2 regions of the Saxibacter everestensis genome follow, and region 1 is predicted to be linked to the other one. Evidence: riboswitches for the same ligand, from Rfam matches in the RefSeq annotation. Region 1 holds a riboswitch; the other holds the start of a gene.

Region 1 (4,207 bases):
AGGTCCGACGCCACCGGGGTCAGCAGGATTCCGTGCCTGAAGAAGCCGGCGGCCACTACGAGTCCCTCCGGCAGGTTTGCCGACGTTCCGAGCAGTGGCCGATTGTCCGGCGTCGACGGCCGGGCGCGTGCCAGGGACTCGGTCAGCTCAAGCTCGCCGACCGCAGGCGCGACAACCTGCGCGTCACGAAGCAGCTGATAGACCCCGCCTGCAGCGACGCCCTCGTTCTCATCCTCACGGGAGGTCGCTCCGATCACGATCTCGCCGTTGTCCCGAGGCACCAGGTAGACCGGACGGGAATGAACGCTTGCCCGAACCGTTCCGGCGAGGAACGCCGGCATGGATGCGGGAGCACGCAGCCTCAGGATCTCTCCGTGCACGGCTCTAATCGGGAAGGAGACCGCGTCACCGATACCGGAGATTCTCCCGGTGCCCAGGCCTGCGGCAAGCACTACCCTGTCCGCATGGACGGTCTGACCGGCTGCCGTGGCGACCGCACGGACGGATGACCTGTCGGATGAGCAGATGACCCGAAGCACCCGGTCGGTGACGATACGCGCGCCGGCCTGGCACAGGGCCGCCCGCAGCGCGGTCGTCACCCGACGCGGATCGACGTGGTGGTCGGCGTCGATCTGCCAGGCAGAGGTGATGGCCGGCCCGATCAGCGGTTCGCGTTGCCTTAGTTCGCTGATCGGCAGGCGGCTGGGACTCAATCCAAGTTTGGCCTGGAACTCCGCGAGATCGGCCAAGGTCGCTCGATCCGCAGCATCTGCCCCCACCACAAGCGTTGGCGATGTGCTGTAGCCGAGCCGGTGGCCGGTTGCTTCCTCGAGATCGGTCACAAACCCGGGCCAGCGCCGCATCGATGCCAGGTTCAGCGCTAACAGGTCTGTTTCCTGATAGGTCAGCTCGCTTGTTGCGGCAAGCATCCCGGCCGCTGCGCGCGATGCGCCCTCCGCAGGGGACGGATCGATCACGGTGACGGACAGCCCGCATTGCGAAGCCCGCCACGCGATCGACAGCCCGACGATGCCGGCACCTACTACGACGACGTCGCTTGAATTCTGCAATCTGGCCTCCCTTCGCCGGAATTACCCGGAGCAGGTTCAACGGTCGGCGTTCGCAACGCCCTCTCAGCCCGTTCGGGCTCCCGTGGGAATTCTTAAGTTTATCCTGTCGCCGGACTCAGGGAGCACGGCGGAGGCACCTAGAGGCGATGGTATAGCTTCGAGGCGAGGTCCAACCCGCTAACAGGAGAGCCAGATGACGCATCAGAATCCCGAGTCACGGTCTGTCGATTCCGTGGGGTCACGTGCCCGCCGGCTGACGACGGCGCAGCTCTACCTGTGTGTGGACTCCCGACGGGATCAGGGCGACCTTGAGCAGTTCCTCGACGCGGCACTGGCCGGGGGAGTGGACATCGTGCAGCTTCGGGACAAGTCGATCGAGGCCCGGGAGGAGCTTGAACTGCTCGAGCTCTTCGCGGCGGCAGCGGCTCGTCATGGCGCACTGCACGCCGTGAATGACCGCGCCGATATCGCCCGGCTCTCGGGCGCACCCGTGCTCCACCTGGGCCAGGACGATCTGCCGGTCCCTGCGGCACGCAGCCTGCTCGGCGACGACGCCATCCTCGGGCTGTCGACTCACCGGCCGGAAGAAACTGCCGCCGCGGTCGACCAGCCGGGCTTGGACTACTTCTGCACCGGCCCGGTCTGGTCGACACCCACAAAGCCCGGCCGCGCCGCCGTCGGCCTCGAACTCGTCCGCTTCGCCCATGAAGAATCCGCCAGGCGGCAGTCAAGCCGGCCGTGGTTCGCCATCGGCGGCATCGATCACTCGACGATTGGCCAGGTACGCGATGCCGGCGCACAGCGTGTCGTTGTGGTCCGTGCGATAACGGATGCCAGCAATCCGACCGACGCGGCGCAGAAACTGCGCGCCGAACTTGGCCCCCTCGACGCGGAAGCACAGCCGACGCTAGGGTAGGCAGCATCACCACGGGAGCCGAAAGGCTGAGAGGGCGCATCAGGCGCCGACCGTTGAACCTGCTCCGGCTAGTACCGGCGAAGGAAGAGGAGACAGATGAGCACCGTGCTGCACCCCGGAACGTCCCGCCCGGCTCCGGCGACCAACCCCGCAGACGACTCGGAGTTGCCGCTCCGTGCGGTGTTATGGGCGGACACCGCGGAAATATTCGACCAGATCCTGGCGCATCCGTTCATCGCGGGTTTAGGCGACGGGTCATTGGATCCGGTCCGGTTCGGCAGCTATTTGGCGCAGGACTCGCTGTATCTGGGCAAGTATGCGCAGGCGCTTGCCGCGCTCGCAGGGCGGGCACCAGACTCGGAAGGCATCAGGATATTCGCCTCGGGCGCCGTCGGCGCATTGGCAGAGGAATCCGGCCTGCACCAGGAACTTCTCGATCAGCTTCTGCCACGCCTTGGCGATGCCCGGCCGGGCGACTTGCCGGCCAGTCCGACAACCGTGGCGTATACGGATTTCTTGCTGAAGTCCGCCGGCTCGGGGTCGTTCGCCGAGGCGCTCGGTGCGGTATTGCCGTGCTACTGGATCTACGCAGAAGTGGGTGCGGCGATGCAGCGGGCTTCATCACCGGACCCATTGTTCGCCCGTTGGATTGATACGTACGCGGCTCCGGAATTCGCCGGCCTCGTGGAACAGGTGCTGGGTTATGCGGATACCTGGGCTCGCGACGCTGGAGAGCGTGAGCGTCTCGCCTTGCGCAAGGCATACTTCCGGGGTGCCCAGTTCGAATGGATGTTCTGGGATGCTGCCTGGCGACTTGAGCGCTGGCCGGTCGGGGCGGAAGGAATTATCGCTCGTTCAACGGCTTCGGTGGCGGAGTAGCCATGGGCGAGATCAGGAACATTCTGACGATCGCCGGTACCGACCCAAGTGGCGGGGCAGGCATCCAGGCGGACCTGAAGACGTTCTCGGCGCTGGGCGGATATGGCACCAGCGTCATCACTGCTCTGGTTGCCCAGAATACCCAGGGCGTGGCGGAAGTCTTGCGAATACCACCCGCATTCGTCGCTGCGCAGTTGCGAAACCTGCTGGCGGACGTGCGGATCGATGCGGTGAAGATTGGCATGCTCGGATCCAGGGACGTGATCGAGGCGGTGGCCGGCGTACTCGGTGAGCATCCATTGCCGTATGTAGTTCTGGACCCGGTCATGGTTGCCAAGAGCGGCCACCGGCTGCTGGCGGCCGACGCGGTTTCGGCGCTGCGAACCGATCTGTTGCCGCTTGCCGACCTGGTCACTCCTAACCTTCCGGAAGCTGCGGACCTCACCGAACAGCCTGAGCCGGTCGACCGGGAACAGATGGCTAACCTGGCGGGCAGGCTGCTGGAACTCGGACCAGGTGCCGTCCTGCTGAAGGGCGGTCACCTGCCCGGCGAAATCTGCCCGGACCTTTTGCTGACACGCAGGGTGTCGTCACAGAGGGTGTCGTCAGACAGGGTTTTGTCAGACAGGGCCGAGCCTGGTGTCCGGCCCGGCGCGGTGGCCGGAGGCCTCGGCGAGCGGGAGTGCCACTGGCTGGAGGCGCCTCGGGTCGACACGCGGTCAACCCACGGCACCGGGTGCACTCTCTCGGCCGCCGTCGCGACCTTGCTCCCACAACTCGATGGCGACCTGCCCGCGGCAGTGCGGGCCGCGAAGGCTTATCTCACCGGCGCGCTCCGGGCCAGCGGACAGCTATCGGTCGGCGGGCCAGGCGGTCATGGCCCGGTGCACCACTTCTACCGGCAGTGGAATAGTGACCGGCAACCGGATAGCGCGCAGTGGAATGACGCCACCATCCACATGTCAGAATAAGTGCATGCGCGTACACCTCGGAACAGACCATGCCGGCTTCGAATTCAAGGAAGCCCTGGCGAAGCATCTCAGTGAAATTGGCCACGATGTCGTCGATCATGGGGCGACTGACTACGACGCCCAGGATGACTATCCTGCCTTCTGCATTGCGGCTGGACTTGGCGTGGTGAGCGATAGGGAAGCCGGGGTCAACGCGCTAGGCGTTGTGATCGGCGGATCGGGCAACGGCGAACAGATCGCGGCCAACAAGGTCTCGGGAGTGCGCGCGGCTTTGGCTTGGAATATCGATACCGCCAAGCTCGGCCGGCAACACAATGATGCGAATGTTGTCGCCGTCGGATCCAGGCAGCACAGCGAAGCCGAGGCGCTGA
Region 2 (4,207 bases), 1.9 Mb from region 1:
ACCCGCGGATTCAGGCGTCCTGTGCCCAAAGCAACTGAGGGCGGCAGATCGTCATCCGCAGACGGTTCAGAGCCGGAGCACGCGCCGCTCGGTGTGCTCAAGCAGGAGGATGACGGGATTCCGGACCGGGTTTAGCGGCCGGCCTGCGGAGAGCGCAGCCCGCGGCACAGCTCCTGCCCGCAGCCAGCAGCAGCCAGTAACTCAACCAGCAACTCGGCAGCCGTCAGCCTCGCCTGCGCCGGCGAAGCAGCAGCGGAATCAGGATTGCGGCACCGATCGCCAGCACCAGTACGCCGAGCGCTGGTCCCCAGACCCATGGGGATGTCAGGGCTGTAGTGACCGCGGCCAGCGGGTCCACCTTCCTGCCGTCATCGCCGGGCGTCGCCTCCGTCTTCTCATACGTCGCACCCGTTTCGATCTCGCCGGGAGTGTCGATGTTGAGCGTGTAGGGCACCTCGACGCCCTTGTTCGGGTCGCCGTCCTCGTCCTCGATCTGGACGACGAAGTAGTAGTTGCCGTCCAGGTAGTACTGCTGGATGTCCTCGTCCGGCGATTCGGTGTTCCGGTAGCGCACCGGAACGATGGTGCTGGCCGAGACAACGGAGTAGTCGCCGCTGTTGAGGCTGGCTACGTAACTGCTGTCCTCGGAGAGTCTCAATTTCTGTCGCAGCGGGTTGGCGATATCGACCTTCGCCGTCGGGCTGCCCTTCGTCTCGCCTCCGGGAGTGGCGGACACAGACAACCGCTGACCGTAAGTGACCGGAACTGAGTAGAACCTGCGCTCGCCGACGGCTATCCGGTCCGTGAACGTTCCGGGCGTCAGCACCGGGGCGGTATTGAAGCTGTCGCCACCCTTGACGTCCCTCGGCGCGGCACCAGAACGAGCGGCCGGCGCGACGAACTTTTCGGGTGAGCTGGCCGCAGGCTTTCCGTCGGCCTTGGCCGGAATCGGCTCAGTGCCGACGATGAGTTCGATCGGTACCTGGACATCCTTCAAATCGCCGAGTCGGGCAACCAGGATGGTGAACTCGCCAGATTCCCGGTTGCAGTACTTTTCGTCTGCCGGATCGACGGCAGAATAATTGATCGTCGTTGGCAGCGCTTCGGCCCCGGTGCCGACCTGAAGGTCGTTGTTATTGCGCGTCGTGCAACTGGCCCCTTCGGAGTCCATCAGTTCGATTTTGGCTCCGAAGTAATCGTTGCTGCCGGACTTCGCCGTCGGTAGCAGCGAGGTGGCCGCAACGTTGATCCGCTCGGAACCGTCGAGTCGAATCTTGTAGTGCAGTTCCGAACCTTGCCGGTCTCCCTCCGGTGCCTCGCGGAGCACATCGGTGTACTGACCCGGTTCGATCAGCGGCGCTTCTGCCGGATCTTCAGTTCCCTCGACGGGGGTTCCGGTCGGCTTGTAGCCTTCGATGCCGCGCTTCGTCTGGGTCTGCAGCTTTTCGGTCAGCGTCCTGGTGTCGCCGGCGTCGGCATAGCTGCCGCCGGTCGCCTCGGCGATACAGTTCAGCTGTTTGCGCGCGCCGCCTTTCACTTTGAAGCCCACCACGTGAACGTTCAGGTCGAAGCCCTTCTCTTTCAGGTCCTTCGCGACATCGCAGGCGTCCGGCGGCGCGCAGGTGTCAATCCCGTCGGAAACCAACACGATGGACCGGGCGCCGCTGGTGGGCAGTTCCGCGGCGGCCGCCTTGAGTGCCGCCCCGACTGGCGTGTAGCCCGACGCCTTGATGCCCTCGACCGTCTTCTTGAGCCTTGCCTTGTCGACAGGTCCCACCTTGGCAAGTGTCTTCACGTCCTTGCAGCCCGCAGCCTTAGCGGAGTCGGCGCTCGACGTCGACGTGCCGTAGGCGCTCAGTCCGAGCCGCGCATCCGCCGGCACGGAATCGATCAATGACTTCGTCGCGTCCTTAGCCGCGTCCATCCGGGTACCGCTCGAATCGGCAGCCTTCATCGACCCCGAAGCGTCAAGGACAACCATGGTGGGCACCGAGGTCGTGGCCGCGCTCGAAGGAGTGGCCAGGCCAATGGCGGAGAAGACCGCTCCGGCGAGCAGCGTCAGCAATAGGGCGGTGGCTTGCCGACGGCGTGCTGTTGGTCTGACGGATCGACGGAATGCTGGGGTGGGCACGGGTACCTCTTTCGGCGGGGCGGAGATTGCGCGGGCGGAAACCAACCTGCCGCTCGCAGTTGCCATCGTAGAGTCCAGGGTGGTGCGCCGGGGTGATCGTGTCAGGACTGGAACAACCCAGAAACGTGCGGGCGGAGCCATGACAGATTCGCCACGTTGCTTACATCGGCGACGTGCTTGTGCCGCCGAAGGTTCATGCCCCTGATAGGCTTGGAACTACGACAGGGGAGCACCACAAGGGTGCTGAGAGTGCGGGCCAATTAAAGCCGCAGACCCTCGAACCTGCACCGGTTAGGACCGGCGAAGGGAGTCGAGTTCTCGAACCCCTCCTGAACACAGGAGGCTTTGATGTCTGATTCTGTAGCAGTTGCAAAACCACGCCACTCCTGGCGAGTTGTCGACATTGTCGTGGCCGCCGTTCTCGGCGTCGCCGTCGGCGTGGTGTTCTGGGGCTGGTCGGCCCTCTACCCGGTTATCGGAGTGGCAACCGCAGCCTTCCCGCCGATCGCCGGCCTGTACGCAGGCGGCTGGCTGATCGCCGGCGTGCTCGGTGGACTGATAATCCGCAAGCCGGGCGCCGCCTTGTTCTGCGAGCTGATCGCGGCGGCGGTGGAGGGCGTTCTTGGCACGCACTTCGGCATGACGGTGCTGATTTCCGGCTTTGTTCAGGGCGTGGGCGCCGAGCTGGGATTCGCGCTGTTCCGGTACCGGAAGTTCAACCTGCTGGTGGCCGTGGTCGCCGGTCTGGTCACCGGACTGTTCCTCGGGGTGTCAGAGAACATCCTGTACAACAACCAGTGGGCGTTCGTCTGGCAGTTGAGCTACGTAGTCGCCGCGATGGTTTCCGGAGTGGTCATCGCCGGGCTGCTGTCCTGGTTCGCTGCCCGGGCGCTGGCGAAGACCGGTGCGCTCTCGGCCTTCGCATCGGGGCGCAGCGCGAAGGAAATCTGACCATGCCTGCGCAAGTTCGCCCGGCTGCCATCGAGGCCCGTGACTGGGGCTGGCGGCATGCCGGCCGTAAGGCATTTGCCGTGCGCAACCTGGATCTTTCGGTCGCGCCCGGTGAACGCGTGCTGCTGCTTGGTTCGTCCGGTGCGGGAAAGTCAACCCTTCTGCACGCCCTTGCCGGCGTGCTGCCGGATGACACCGGTTATGCCGAGGGCTCCCTGCTGGTGGACGGCAAGCCGCCGCAGCACAACCGGGGAGGCAGCGGCCTGGTGCTGCAGGACCCGGAAAGCCAGGTAATCCTGGCACGAGTCGGGGACGATATCGCCTTCGGCCTGGAGAACCTGTGCGTCCCGCCGGACCAGATCTGGCCCCGGGTGGATGCCGCTCGCCACGCCGTCGGTCTCGACGTGCGGCGTGACCACCCGACGGCCCTGCTTTCGGGTGGGCAGAAGCAGCGCCTTGCGCTGGCTGGCGTTATTGCGATGAGGCCCGGGCTTATCGTCCTCGACGAACCGACCGCCAACCTCGACCCGGCTGGCGTCACCGAGGTCCGGGATGCCGTCATCCGGGTCGCGGATGCAACCGGCGCGACTCTGATCGTTGTCGAGCACCGGGTCGCGGTGTGGGCCGCGGCAGTAGACCGGGTTGCGGTTCTCGGCGCAGGCGGCGGCCTGATTGCTGACGGCAGCCCGGACGTGCTGCACGAACCGGCGCTCCGGCAGGAACTCAGTGGCGCAGGCGTCTGGCTGCCCGGTGTGGCGCCGGGTATCCCGCAGGCCCGGGCGCGGCAGCGCTCCCGTCCCACTTCGGCTACCGGACGTGCTGCCGAGGCCGTTCTGCTTGAGGCCAGCGGGCTGTCGGTCTCCCGCAGCAAGCGCGGAATGCCGGCCGCCAGTGGGATTGACGTGACCATCAGTCAGGCACGGGCGCTCGGCATCGTCGGGGTGAACGGATCCGGGAAGTCGACTCTGGCGTTGACGCTTGCCGGGCTGATTCCGGCCCGGTCCGGATCACTGCGTGCCAGTGCCGCCCTTGCTCGCGGTGTCGCGGAGAACCCGATCCGATGGACGTCGAAACAGCTCGTCACCCGTTGTGGCACTGTGTTTCAGGAACCTGAGCACCAGTTCC

What was found. Region 1 has a riboswitch for thiamine pyrophosphate ahead of LWF01_RS09765 (TenA family protein). Riboswitches for the same ligand answer to the same signal wherever they lie in the genome.
Region 2: it holds a riboswitch for thiamine pyrophosphate, as region 1 does, so the genes downstream of both, LWF01_RS18565 (ECF transporter S component) here and LWF01_RS09765 (TenA family protein) in region 1, are expected to answer to the same signal.

What each region holds. Positions count from the first base shown of each region.
Region 1 is NZ_CP090958.1:2,027,299-2,031,505, reverse strand. It holds gene thiO (glycine oxidase ThiO) at 1-1,070, opposite strand, end outside; TPP riboswitch at 1,061-1,164, opposite strand; gene thiE (thiamine phosphate synthase) at 1,264-1,986, shown strand; TPP riboswitch at 1,988-2,089, shown strand; gene LWF01_RS09765 (TenA family protein) at 2,083-2,865, shown strand; gene thiD (bifunctional hydroxymethylpyrimidine kinase/phosphomethylpyrimidine kinase) at 2,868-3,836, shown strand; gene LWF01_RS09755 (ribose-5-phosphate isomerase) at 3,841-4,207, shown strand, end outside.
Region 2 is NZ_CP090958.1:3,926,803-3,931,009, forward strand. It holds gene LWF01_RS18555 (APC family permease) at 1-135, shown strand, start outside; gene LWF01_RS18560 (vWA domain-containing protein) at 224-2,131, opposite strand; TPP riboswitch at 2,345-2,457, shown strand; gene LWF01_RS18565 (ECF transporter S component) at 2,480-3,082, shown strand; gene LWF01_RS18570 (ABC transporter ATP-binding protein) at 3,085-4,207, shown strand, end outside.